Regions from separate parts of the Pseudoalteromonas sp. NZS11 genome, predicted to be linked through region 1. Evidence: riboswitches for the same ligand, from Rfam matches in the RefSeq annotation. Region 1 holds a riboswitch; the other holds the start of a gene.
The links. Region 1 has a riboswitch for cobalamin ahead of I6E82_RS02335 (TonB-dependent receptor domain-containing protein). Riboswitches for the same ligand answer to the same signal wherever they lie in the genome.
Positions count from the first base shown of each region.

Region 2: another riboswitch for cobalamin. It lies ahead of I6E82_RS13065 (ABC transporter ATP-binding protein); the one in region 1 lies ahead of I6E82_RS02335 (TonB-dependent receptor domain-containing protein).

Region 1 covers NZ_JADYWP010000001.1:518,300-525,333, reverse strand. The annotation lists gene I6E82_RS02345 (efflux RND transporter permease subunit) at 1-751, shown strand, start outside; gene msrA (peptide-methionine (S)-S-oxide reductase MsrA) at 837-1,373, shown strand; gene I6E82_RS02335 (TonB-dependent receptor domain-containing protein) at 1,464-3,290, opposite strand; cobalamin riboswitch at 3,328-3,511, opposite strand; gene I6E82_RS02330 (ABC transporter substrate-binding protein) at 3,575-4,360, opposite strand; gene I6E82_RS02325 (YajQ family cyclic di-GMP-binding protein) at 4,562-5,044, opposite strand; gene I6E82_RS02320 (VanZ family protein) at 5,197-5,550, shown strand; gene I6E82_RS02315 (ketopantoate reductase family protein) at 5,543-6,445, shown strand; gene thiI (tRNA uracil 4-sulfurtransferase ThiI) at 6,486-7,034, opposite strand, start outside.
Region 2 covers NZ_JADYWP010000005.1:215,268-222,301, reverse strand. The annotation lists gene I6E82_RS13085 (GGDEF domain-containing response regulator) at 1-1,008, opposite strand, end outside; gene I6E82_RS13080 (DUF413 domain-containing protein) at 1,095-1,469, opposite strand; gene I6E82_RS13075 (LysR family transcriptional regulator) at 1,561-2,433, shown strand; gene I6E82_RS13070 (porin) at 2,600-3,532, shown strand; cobalamin riboswitch at 3,576-3,725, shown strand; gene I6E82_RS13065 (ABC transporter ATP-binding protein) at 3,971-4,783, shown strand; gene I6E82_RS13060 (FecCD family ABC transporter permease) at 4,785-5,789, shown strand; gene I6E82_RS13055 (cobyric acid synthase) at 5,794-7,034, shown strand, end outside.

The DNA of each region.
Region 1 (7,034 bases):
CTTAAAAGAAGAAGCAACAGCCTCACGCTTAAACCGTTACAACCGTATGCGCGCAATTACATTAAGCGCCAACTTAGCTGATGGCTATACACTTGAGCAAGCGCTTAACTTTTTAAACGAAGTAGCCGCGCAAGAAAACGATATAGATGGCGCAGTAGATTACAAAGGTGAGTCGCAGCTTTATTACGAAGGCGCATCAGCGATGACCTACGTATTTATACTTGCACTTACCGTTACCTTTTTAGTACTTGCTGCGCAGTTTGAAAGCTTTATGCACCCGTTTGTCATTATGCTTACCGTACCGCTTGGTTTAATGGGCGCTATGTTTGGGCTTTGGGCTACAGGACTTACCTTAAATATTTACAGCCAAATAGGTATTGTCATGCTCATAGGCTTAAGTGCTAAAAATGGTATTTTGATTGTAGAATTTACTAACCAATTACGCGATAAAGGCGTTGAGTTTAGTGAAGCAATACTACAAGCAGCTACCCAGCGCCTTCGCCCAATAATAATGACCTCACTAACAACCGTTATGAGCTCTGTTCCCTTGGTTTTTGCTTCAGGCCCCGGCGCTGAAAGCCGTATGGTAATTGGTGTAGTTGTGTTTACAGGGGTTATTGTATCTACCCTGCTGACTCTTTTTGTTGTACCTGCTGCGTATTATGCTCTATCGAAAAATACACAGTCACCTGAGTTTTTACAACAAAAGCTGAATAAACAAGCTGCTGAAAAGCCTTTCGAAGAGATCTAATCTCTTTATTGCGCCGTAACCTTGTTGTTGCGGCGCATACAATTTATGCTCGCCTTTAAACTCCATATACATTTTAGGAATACTTATGAGCTCAACAACGCAAGTAGCAACATTTGGTGGCGGCTGTTTTTGGTGTATAGATGCAGCATTTAGACGTGTAAATGGCGTATTAGATGTGAGTTCTGGCTATACCGGTGGCGAAACCGACACCCCAACCTATAATTCTGTATGCTCTGGCACAACTGGGCACGCTGAGGTTGTTAAAATTGAATTTGATACTACTGTAGTTAGCTTTGAAACACTTTTAGCAATGTTTTTCACTTTGCATGATGCAACACAATTGAATCGCCAAGGTAACGATATAGGCACACAGTACAGAAGCGTTGTTTACTATCACGATGAAGCCCAACTAAAGCAAACCAATGAAATGATAGCTCAACTGCAAAGCCATGTGAGTGAGCCAATTGTGACAGAAGTCAGCCCTGCCACTACGTATTATCCAGCAGAGCATTATCATCAAGATTACTATAACGAAAACCCACAGCAGGGTTACTGTAGTATTTTAATAGCACCTAAATTACATAAGTTTGAAACCGTCTTTAAAGAGTTCTTAGCTGGCTAGCTAATTTGAGTAGTTAAATTGATTAGTTAAACTTAGCTACACATTAAAAAGCCCGACATAAGTCGGGCTTTTTAATATTAATAAATACCGTTAAAACTGGTAGCTTGCGCCTGCAAAAAAGCGACGCTCTGGAGTGTTGTAGTAATACACTTGACCCGTTGTAAAATCAGTATTTGAATCAACAGCGTTATACTCTTTATCAAATAAGTTTTCTACACGAAGCGAAACTTCAATATGCTCATTTACTTGATAATTACCCGCTAAGTTCCAAAGCGTGTATGATCCTAAACGCGTCACAGCACCTTGTCGGTCGCTACGGTATTGCATGTCTAAGCTTGCATCAAAAGCACCAAACTGTTTTGCAAGTTCCCAGTTAAAAGTACGTTTAGCAACATTACGTAACTCTGCGCCCGTTTCTTCGTCTTCAGCGCTTAAGTAAGCAAAGTTAAGGTTGCTATCAAAACCAAAAAACTGCTGAGATAAGCTAAATTCAACCCCTTCATAACGTGCTTCATCGATATTAGCTAATGCAAAGTTTGCATCGTAATCAATTTTATCTTCTATATCGTTTCTAAATATTGCAACATCAACTTGCGCAATATCAAAGTCCACACTCAAACCTAGCTCACGGTTTACTGATTTTTCAGGCTGTAAATCAGGGTTACCATAAAGTGGGAAATATAAATCGTTAAATGTAGGGGCTTTAAAGCCAGTACTTTGGCTTATACGAAATGTTGCATCTTCAGATAAATGATAACCTGCAGCGGCTGTATACGTTGTTTCGTCGCCAAATTGCTCGTCGTCATCTTGGCGAACAGTTAAATTAGCCAATACTTTATCTGCATCGTAGTAAGCACCTACAAACACGGCAAGTACATCTCGGCTGTCTTCAACAAATAGTTGCGAACTATGAGATACATCATCGTTGTACCAATTGATACCACCACTAATGTTAAGATCATCAGATAATAGGTATTGGCCGTTATAATCCATTTGTGTGCGTTTAGTTATAAAAGTACTTGTTGTTGGTCCAACTGAAAAATCAACATATGTATTGTCTGAATCATCCGTTGCTAGCGCTAAATCAATACTGTGCGTTTGGTTAGTGTAGTTTTTACTCCAACCTGCAGAAAGCTGATAGTTTTTAAAATCATCTCGTTCAATCGTACTGTCGGCTGGGCTAAAGCGGCTGTCGTAATCTGCGAAACCTTCACTGTATTGACCTAATAACTTAAAGTCGCCGTAGTGTGCATCAGTATAATTTACTTTAAAACCAAGATTTTTATTTTCATAGCCATCTTCATCTGGTGCTACGCCTTGCAGTACATCAAAGTTATCTGTTTTTTCAAAGCCTGCATTAAATGCTGTTGTTATATCGCCTGATTTTACAGAGCCTGCCACTTGATAATTTTGGTAAGAATCAGAACCAAACGTAGCACTCACAGATAAGTTATCTGATTCACGCGTTATAATGTTAATTACGCCAGCAAGTGCATCAGAGCCGTAAACAGCCGCGCGAGAACCCTTAATAATTTCAATGCGTTCAATACTATTTAAAGGGACATTATTTAATGCTTTTTGACCAAGTGTTGCTGAGCCTGTACGTACACCGTCAATCAAAATTAGCGTATCGCCAGAGCCAGTACCACGAAGTGACACACCTGTATTTTGGCCAAAACCACCGTTTGGATTAACCTGAAAACCAACTCGCGTGCTTAATAAGGTTGGTAAATCGCGTACGTTGCTTGCTTCTATTTCTGCACGCTCAATAACATTTACACTTGCTAAAACGTCATTGATTGATTGCTCAAATTTATTAGCTGTAACGGTTATTTTTTCAATTGATTGCTCTGCGCCAGACACAGAAAATGAAAGCGCAGCAGAAATAGCAACGCCTAAAGTTGTTTTGTTTAACATGATGTCCCCTACCTTTGCCCACCGCAAAGATTTAAGTAAGTAAGATTGCATCAAGGCCGGTCTCCGGACTCAGTAAGCACATCAAAATATGCAATACTTTACCGTTGCGGGGGCAGTGTTGGGCTTGTAGTCATCATGAAAACGCACCAACTTCCCGATTATCCTGCTAAAAAAATCATTACATGAAGTGGCTAGCAAGCACCTTGAAAATATGTCGCTATTGTGAGTATTTTGTTTACAAATGTCAATGGACGTCTATACAGCTAAAAACCTTTAAAATGCAGTTAGGGGCTAGTATAGTTTGAAGAAACTCCATATTTATCAAGTAGCTTCTGAAGTAGTATTTGTGCAGTAGGTAAGCTTAGTATTTCATCCATTTTATTACTAGTGATCTTATTTGATTTAGAGTTAACTAAAAAGTGCGTTTTATAAACGGCATCTGGTACGTTACTTTTATAGAGTAAATCCATATTAAAAGTATTTTGATTTTTAAAATATTGGTAAGCAATATTATTTAAAACACCTACTTCCGCGCGCTTTAATAGCAGCATTTTAACCACATTGAATTCATCAATGGTTAAACTTACCTGATGTTCCTCACTTAAAAATTCGGCATCGGTATTAAATCCAGCAAATTGATACGAGTACCCCAATACCCCAACCTTTGTTAATGACGTAATGTCGTCAAAGTAAGCTTGCTCATTTGTATTTTCTTTAAGCGTATAAAGCTCATTTTTGGTAATGGTATAAAATTCGGTTTTTTTAATATTCTCTTGCGCTGATTGTGGGATCCATTGCAGTGCCATTAAAAATAAAACATCAAAATTATTTTTTTCAACTGACAAAGCAAGCCTTTTTACAGGTAGAGACTCAAGTACGAAGTTAAACTCCTGCTGTGCGCCGTTTAAAATCTTAATAAACTCAGGAGCAAAACCCTGTTTTTTTTGCGCATTAATAATAATGGGAAAGTAGCCATCTTCAACCAGTACATCAATATCAACTGTTTTTGATAAGCTTGGTTTGGTAAATGTAAGCAAAACAAATAACAAAAATAATTGATGACGTTTCATTTTAATACCTTCTAGTGTGAAGTACTTAATTGCATGTGATTAAATATAATAGCTTAAATATCAAAAAGGAGATTAATACATACGGGAGTATCTAGGCAATAAAGAGGGATAATAGTGAGATATTTAAAAAGAGTAAGTAGCTTCAATCTGTCTGTAAGTATAAACAGATTAAAGCATGCTTAATTTAAAACTATTTATTAATTAATCGCGGAAATTTTTAAACTGAAAAGGCTGACCTAGCTCAGCACTGCGCACTACTTGCATAGCCTCTTGAAGATCGTCACGTTTTTTACCCGTTACACGTACTTCTTCGCCTTGGATAGCAGCTTGAACTTTAACTTTAGAGTCTTTAATGGCTTTAACTACTTTTTTAGCCATGTCCTTTTCGATACCTTGCTTTAAGCCAACGTTACGAAATACATTTTTACCTGCACGGGTAATATCTTGAAGCTCTAAGCTTGATACATCCATACCACGCTTAGATATTTTGTTAGCTAAAATATCAAATAATTGCATAACCTGAGAGTCTGCTTCAGCTTTAAGCTTAATTGTTTTGTCATTTAGCTCAATAGATGCATCAACGCCTCTAAAGTCAAAGCGAGTCTCTAGCTCACGATTTGCATTATCAACTGCGTTTTTAGCTTCGTTCATTTCTACTTCAGATACAATATCAAATGAAGGCATTGGTTTGCTCCTAACTATTTAATCTTAATTTTATGTGGCAATTATAACGCTAAAATTATAAATCTTTACATTTTTCTGCATCTTGTTCAGGTGCGATATTAAATTAGTTTGATATACTTGCGCCTCTTTTTTAAGCGATTTTAGGATTTGTCGTGACAAGGCGTGTTTATCAAGCAATTTTTTTAATCAGCATAGTAGCTTTTACCTTTTTATTTGCCAAAGAAATAAAAGGTGGCGTTGTAAATTTATTTCCTCATGTTGATAAAGTCGCCCATTTTGGGATTTTTTTTATACTAGCCATAATAATGGATAAAGCGTTTAAGCTTCCTTTATATGCGCAAATACTTTTATTGGCAGGTTATGGCGCCTCTATAGAAATAATGCAAGACGCACTTCCATATAGGCAAGCATCACTCGGTGATTTTTTTGCTGATTTTGCAGGTGCCGCAAGCTACTTTTTACTTAGAGTAATTTTTACACCTCGAAAAAAGAACCCATATGGCTAATATTTTAATTGTCGGCGATGGTGCTATTGGCTTATTGATGAGCCACTTTCTAAGTGCGTCGCATAATGTCAGTATTTTAACTCGTAAAAACCCAACAAACACTCGCTTTTACAGCAGAGGAAAGGGTGCATCTAAAAAAATTGACGCACAATTTATTGCATTAAATCAGCTAAATAAAGCGGCTGAATTTGATGTTGTTTTATTTACCGTTAAAGCCTTTCAAGTACTTGATGCATTTACACAAATAAAGCCATTTTTACCAAATCATTGCTCTGTTGTACTTTCGCATAACGGAATGGGTAATGTTGATGAGGTAAATAGCCAGCTAAGCACTCACCAAGCACTCTACTTTTTAACGACAAGCATAGCGGGCTTTAAATCAAACCAATACATTGTGCAGCACACTGGTGAGGGACAAAGTGTTATTGGTGCTTGTAATGAATTAGCTTTTCAAAATAGCGCGCCAATAGCTGATATTTTTAAAGTAATACCCAGCCTAAAGTTTACTAATAACATTCAGCAGCTTCGTTTTGAAAAACTACTCGTAAATATTGCCATTAACCCATTAAGCGCTTTAAGTAATGTAAAAAATGGTGAGTTACGCGCACCTAAGTACAACGCTATAATTTTTAATGCCCTCACTGAAGCATGCAATATAGCAAACGTACAAGGGCTTAATATCCCATTGATTAAAGCACTTAATACCGCTTATAAAATAATGGAATTAACGTCTGACAATTACTCTTCAATGCAGCAAGACGTAGCGCATTGCAGAGAAACTGAAATATCAGCTATATGTGGCTATATTAGCCAACAAGGTAAACTTCACGGTATTCCTACACCTTACAACGATGAGTTGTTTGTCAAAATTCAGGCAAAAAAAAGCGTGGTATAAACCACGCTTATATAAATTCTTAACTTTAAGACGACAAACCTTATGGGCGGTAAACTTTTACCGTTTCAAAGCCTTGTTCGTGCAGCATAAGTGCCTGTAGTTGGCTCATTACGCCTCGATCACAATATAAATAGTAGTCGGTGTCTTTTGGTAAATCACCAAACTTAGTCGCCAGACGGAAGAACGGTAAATGAACCACTTCAACACCGTCGATTGCAAGCGGTGCAGCTTCTTCTTCTTCTGGTGAGCGAATATCAACTACCACAGAGCCTACAGGCAAATCAGCAACCGATTCAGCTTCTTTAAGTTCTTGTTTGGCTTCTACGTCAATATCACGCACGTCCATTATACGTGCGTTGTTTACAACGGTATCAAGTACATCAAAGTCGAACTTTTCTTCTTCACCAAGAATAACGTCTATTTTGGCTTTAACCGTTGGCTTTTTAGAAATAACACCACAGTATTCAGGCATTGTTTCTGCCATTTCGGCCGTACCAATTTGACGAGCAATATTAATAATTTCTTGCTTATCGTGTTGAATAAGCGGGCGTAAAATAAGCGTTTCAGTAACACGGTCAATCACGTTTAA
Region 2 (7,034 bases), on a different contig from region 1:
AAACTCTTCACCACCTAAGCGGGCCACTAAATACTTTTTAAAATATTTACTAAAGCAAATGGAGAGCCCTTTTAATACTTCGTCGCCTACATCATGCCCGTGAGTGTCATTAATTATTTTAAAATGGTCAATATCAAGCATGGCTAGCGCTCCTGAACCTTGCTTATTTTTAATATTTTTAAGTGATTTGCTTGTTTCTTCAAAAAAGTAACGACGATTAGGTAGATTAGTTAGGTAATCGGTGTTGGCTTGGCGTTTAATTGTGGCTATTTGCTCTAGCATATCGACGTTTTGGCTAAGCCTGCAGTAAAACTCTTCACTATTAAAAGGTTTATGTAAATAATCGTTTGCGCCATTTTTTAAAAATAAACTAGAAAGCCCTAAAGAGTCAGAGCCCGAAATACCAATAATGGCTTTTTCGTCGTTGCTATATAAGCGGCGAATTTCGCTACATAACTCATCACCATTCATGTTTGGCATTTCGTTATCAGTAATGATGACTGAAATGTCGGGTGAATTTTCGAGCATTTTTAATGCTTCTTCACCGTCTTGTGCTTCAATAATTTGATATTTGTGACGAACTAACAAGCTGCAAATGTATCGGCGAGTCGATTTAGAATCATCAACAACGAGTACTTTTACATTTTCATTGCGAGGTAAGCGGTGTAATTGTTTTTCTAGGTATTGGTAAGCTTGTTTGTTTTCTTTAATGATGTAATCGATGATTGGGTATTTTTCTACGGTGTCGCGAGTTTTTTTATCAATATTGCCCGTCATTACAATCGTTGGAATATCAGCATTAACAGTGCAGGGTACTGCTTCACCTGATGGGGCATCAGGTAATATAAAGTCAACTACAGCGCAAAAGTAGCTATTTTTACTTATAAGCTCTTTTGTTTGTGCTAATGACTCTGCTATATCAACTTCATAGCCTGCTTTAAGCGCGATGTGCTTTTGCACTCGCGCCATTGCAGGTGTATCTTCAACTATTAGTATTTTTCGCGTCACGGAACAACCCTGTTTATATTTTGCAAAAATATTTGCTTATACAAGTTGTAACTGTTAAAACGCAAAAAAGCAAATAACTTAAGTACTTACAGATTATCCGCTTCTGAATAATACTCTTGGCTAATCGGTGCCGGTCCTGACATTTTTGAGCGGCCAAATAAAGTATGAAACTTAGTTTTACAGGTCGTTAGCTTTAAGTATTTTATCCAAGCACGTTCGATTGGGTTAGTAGGTTCTTGTGAGCCAGTTACTACTGCTACAAACTGTTCTTGATGTTCGTTTTGCGGCTCAATTGTTTTACTGTATAAGCCTCTTAAAACAACACCGTGTTGTTCTAATATACTGGCTTCTAATAAGGTGAAGTTTCCGCTGCGGCTAAAACCACGTGGAAAATTCTGATCATCATAAAATTGACGTTGGCTAACAAATGCTTGGCGTAGTAATGAAATGTTATTGCTCATAGCTTTATCCTCATACCCTATTAATTAGCTGGAGTATGATGCAAGTTTGGCAATTTATTAAACAAATTATTTTTATCGTGAGGATAAAAAATTGGATATCGATTTATTAAAAACATTTGTTGAAGTAGTGCGTACGCGTCACTTTGGTAAAGCGGCCGAAAACCTTTATATTACGCAGTCTGCAGTGAGCTTTAGAATTCGCCAATTAGAGCAAGGGCTTGGTGTTAATTTGTTTATTCGCCAGCGTAATAATATTCAACTTACAGCACCTGGCGAGCGCTTATTACCGCACGCACAAATGATTATTACGGGCATGCAGCGCGCCAAAGTAGATGTTGCACTTGCCGACAATATGCATAAGCAAATTAGCTTAGCAGGAACGCCTAATATTTGGGATGCTTTTTTACAGTTTGGTATAACAAATATTGTATCGGCGATGCCGGGCGTGTCGTTGGTTGCAGAAGTTAAAGCACAACAAGAAAGCACTCGACTTTTATTAGAGCGTACTCTCGATTTGGCAATATTGTTTGATCCACCAAAAGTAGATGAATTAGTGGTAGAGCGAATTTGTGAGTTGCCAATCATTCCAGTAAGCGGATACGACACCGCAACGAACGAAAACTTTTTTGATAATCAATATGTGTATGTGGATTGGGGAACTACTTTTTCTCTTTGGCATGCGCGTCAGTTTACAGGAAAAACGCCACCTTACTTTAGAACCAGCACGGGACGTATTGCACTTGATTTAATACTGCAATGTGGTGGTAGTGCATTTATACCTCAAGTATTGGTTGAAGGGCATTTAGAAAAAGGTGAGTTGTTTCATGTTAAAGGGGTAGAAAACACCTCAAGAGACGTATTTATAGCGTATCACAGAGACAACGAGCAAAAAGAGCTAATAGAAACCTTAGTTAATTTACTTTCGCAAATGACGCCAAGCTTGTCATTAAAGCAAGGTAAGTAAGTTCGGCCGTTTATTAAGCTTTCATGTTATTTTGATTTCACATTTAATGCATTTTTATTAATAAAAAAAGACATTAATATTTCCGTTGTAATATTACTGTCATTTAGCGGTGACAAAATGCAGCAGTTTTAAAAATTAGTCTTTTGTGATTATCCAAGGAAATAACATGAAATTTGTAAAATCGAGCTTATGCTTAGCACTATTAAGTGGTTTATCTTTTAATGCACTTGCTGATGTAGACATTTACGGTAAAGCGAATGTAACAGTGCAATCATCTGATGATGGCGAAGGGTCTTTTACTGAGATAAAAAGTAATGCATCTCGTCTTGGTGTTAAAGGTTCTGAAAAAATAAATGATAGTTTAGAAGCAGTATATAAGTTTGAGTTTCAAGTGGATGTGTCTGATGCTGATTCAAAAGGCGATAACGACGACAACATTTCTGCGCGTAACCAATACGTTGGTTTAAAAGGTGCGTTTGGCCAAGTGGTTATTGGTCGTAACGATACTGCGCTTAAACAATCTCAAGGTAAGTTAGATTTATTTAACGATCTTGAAGGCGACATTAAAAATGTATTTAAAGGTGAAAACCGCTTAGGTAATACTGTTAGTTATTCATCAAACTCATACGAAGGTTTTAAAGTACTTGCTACTTTTGTAGCTGAAGATGATGTAGACGCTGATAACGGTTACTCAATGGCGGTTACTTACGGTGACGTTGCACTTAAAAAGAGCGCAGTATATGCCTCTATCGCAGCCGATAGTGAAGTAAATGGCTACGATGTAGTACGTGCATCAATCCAAGGTAAAGTTGAAAACTTTAAGTTAGGTGCAATGTACCAAACACAAGAAAAAGTTGACGGCAGCGCAGAAGCGGATGGTTACCTATTAAATGCAGCTTACAGCATGGGTAACAACACATTTAAAGTGCAATACCAAGACATGGACTTTGACGACAGCGACGATAAGTCAGCAATATCAGTTGGTCTTGATCACAAATTAAATAAAAACATTAAAGTATTTGGCTTTTACTCAAGCTTCGACATGGACAACAACGTTGACCAAGACTACGTAGGCTTAGGTATGGAATACAAGTTTTAACTATTCGCTAAATTAGTTAAAACACTCCCTTTTTAACCGCGCTCTTTTGAGTGCGGTTTTTTTTGCTTTAAATTATTTACTTAGCCGCCCATAATAGAGCTTCATTTGGAATGAGGTGCGAGTCCTCGACTGTTCCCGCAACTGTAAGCAGCTGAGCTGTAAGTCAGATACAAATGGTATAATACCAATTTTATTAAAAACATGATCTTTCTAGCGAATTAAATAACTTACTAACTTTGTTCAAAATTATTCATATATAACAACTATATGTCATAATTTCGCCTTGTTATTAAGCTATTTATTTGTCGCTATAATAGCTTACTAATTTAATGCAATTGGTATGAATTTTTTTAACGAGCGGGTTTACTCATTTTTTCTTGTAGTGCATTAGTATTTTTATCGCATTTTGGTGAGTTTAACCTAGCCTAGGACTGACTATTGCACACTCAAACGCCATTAAATACACCATTACTAAACGTTAAAAACGTATCGTGGGATATTGGCAATAAAACGATTCTCAAAAAAATAAACCTTAAAATAACCACAGGTAAATTTGTTGGTTTAATTGGACCTAATGGCGCAGGTAAATCGAGCTTATTGCGTTGTTTATATCGCTTTAATAAACCTAGTGATGGCGTGGTGGAGTTTAACAACACCGACATTTGGCAGCTAAAAAGCGATGAGTACGCAAAAAAAGTAGCGGTTGTTTTACAAGAAACCCCCTCGCAATTTAACTTAAGCGTATTTGACGTTATTGCGCTTGGGCTAACGCCTCATAAATCGTTATTTAGCTCAGTAACTAACATTGATAAACAAAAAATCATCCAAGCTATCAACACCGTAGGGTTGGCAGATCATAGTGAGCAAAGCTTTGAATCACTTTCGGGCGGTGAAAAACAACGTGCCTTGATAGCCCGCGCCATAGTCCAGCAACCTCAACTGTTAATAATGGACGAGCCAACTAGCCATTTAGATGTTAAATACCAAATACAGGTAATGGAGCTTGCTAAATCGTTGGGTGTAACGGTGTTTGCATCGTTTCATGATTTAAACTTAGCCTCGGCAATGTGCGATGAACTAGTGGTTATTAAAAACGGTGAAATTACACATACAGGTACGCCAAGTGAGGTATTAACCGAAAACATGCTAGGCGACGTTTTTGGTGTCTGCGCTCAAGTAAATAACCACCCGCAAATATCGAAGTCGGGAAATAGCATCCCTCATATCACTTACTTTTATGGTTATGAATAATATGAGCGCAGTTAATAATCGCCACTCATTTGCGCTTTTTATAAGTACTTTAGCTGCTTTATTTAGCTTATTTGCAGCACTTAGTTTTGGCGCAGCAGAGACCTCACTTCAAGATGTATTTAATAGCTTTTTACTCTCAAATGATGCGTCTTTTAATTCGCGTATTATTTACGAGCTAAGAATGCCACGCACATTACTCGCCTTTTTAGCAGGCTCTGGCTTAGCAATTGCGGGGCTTATTTTACAAACGGTAACGCGTAACCCTTTAGCCGATCCTTACTTGTTTGGTATATCGTCGGGTGCCTCATTTGGTGTGGTGTTACTTATGGCATTAGCAGGCATTAGCGCAGGCTTTATGCTATCGGCAGCAGCACTGCTGGGCAGCTTACTCGCTATGAGTTTATTAATACTTATTGCAGGTAGGCAGCAAAGTGCACAGGTAGAATCAATGTTATTAGCTGGTGTTGCTCTGTCGTTTTTATTTAGTGCGTTTACCAGCTTGTTGCTTTATTGGAGCGATCCTCAGGCGGTAGCCGCTATTTTATTTTGGACACTGGGCAGCTTTGCTCGTGCGCAGTGGGCTACGCTTTGGTTACCTTTATTGGTAATTACATTGTGTACGTTTGTAATGCTGAGCTATAGAAGGCAGCTCAATGCTATGTTGCTGGGCGATGAAAGCGCAATTACATTAGGTGTGAGGGTCCAGCGCTTTAGAATACTCATGCTGGTTTTGAGCTCATTAATTACCGCTGTGCTGGTGGCTATGTGTGGTGGTATTGGGTTTGTAGGATTAATGGTGCCGCATATTGTGCGCTTTTTTATCTCCCAAGGCACCATCGCGGGATTGCTAGTAACCAGCTTAGTGGGCGGTACATTTATGGTGTGGGTTGATGTACTTTCGCGCTCCTTGCTAAAAAACCAAGAGTTACCTGTAGGTGTTATAACCGCTGCTATTGGTAGCGTGTTCTTTTTAAGTTTATTGTTTTTTAGAAAGCGAAGGGTGTAATTCCATGAAAACCTTAATGGTTCAAGGCACTACATCAGATGCTGGTAAAAGCACCCTAGTTGCAGCCCTTTGCAGAGTGTTTGCTAAGCGTGGAGTAAAGGTTGCGCCTTTTAAACCACAAAATATGGCACTTAATAGCGCGGTAACAAAAGATGGCGGAGAAATTGGCCGTGCGCAAGCCTTGCAAGCAATAGCCGCTAAAGTCGAGCCCGAAATAGATTTTAATCCCATATTGCTTAAACCTAATAGCGATACGGGCGCACAAGTGATTATTCACGGAAAAGCCATTAGCAATATGGAAGCGGGCAAATATCACGACTATAAAAAAGTGGCGATGGATGCAGTAATTACCTCACATAACCGCTTAGCTAAACGTTTTGATTTACTCCTTGTTGAAGGAGCGGGGAGTCCTGCTGAAATAAACCTGCGTGAAAACGATATTGCCAATATGGGTTACGCCGAAGAGGTAGATTGTCCTGTCATTATTATTGCCGATATTGATAAAGGTGGTGTGTTTGCACATTTGGTAGGTACGCTTGCGTTGTTAAGCGAGTCAGAACAGGCGCGTGTAAAAGGCTTTGTTATAAACCGCTTCAGAGGCGATATAGGTTTGCTGCAAGGCGGGCTTGATTGGCTTGAAGAATACACAAACAAACCCGTGCTTGGCGTATTACCTTATTTGCACGACCTCGCGCTTGATGCCGAAGACGCCGTCGCAATTGATAATAATGTAACCAACGCCACAATTAATATTGCAGTGCTACTTGTTCCCCATATTAGTAACCACACCGATTTTGATGCACTGCGTTTGCACCCAAACATTAATATAAATTATGTGCGCCATACCCAAACGATCCCAGACGTTGATCTGATAATTCTCCCAGGCAGTAAAAATGTGCTGGGTGATTTAAACTTTTTGAAAAATGAAGGCTGGGACACTCAAATTAAGCGCCACTTACGCTATGGTGGCAAAGTACTTGGCATTTGTGGCGGCATGCAAATGCTGGGCAATACAATCAACGATCCCGATGGTATTGAATCGTCATTAAAACAAGTGAATGGGCTTGCTCTATGCGACTTTGAAACCACGCTAACAGCACAAAAAGTATTAACTAAAATAACCGCTACACTGCTTTTAAATAACCAATCAACACCCTGTAGTGGTTACGAAATACATGCAGGAATTAGCCAAGGTGCAGCGCTTGATAAGCCATTTTTAACCTTTGATGAAAGCCATCCACATGG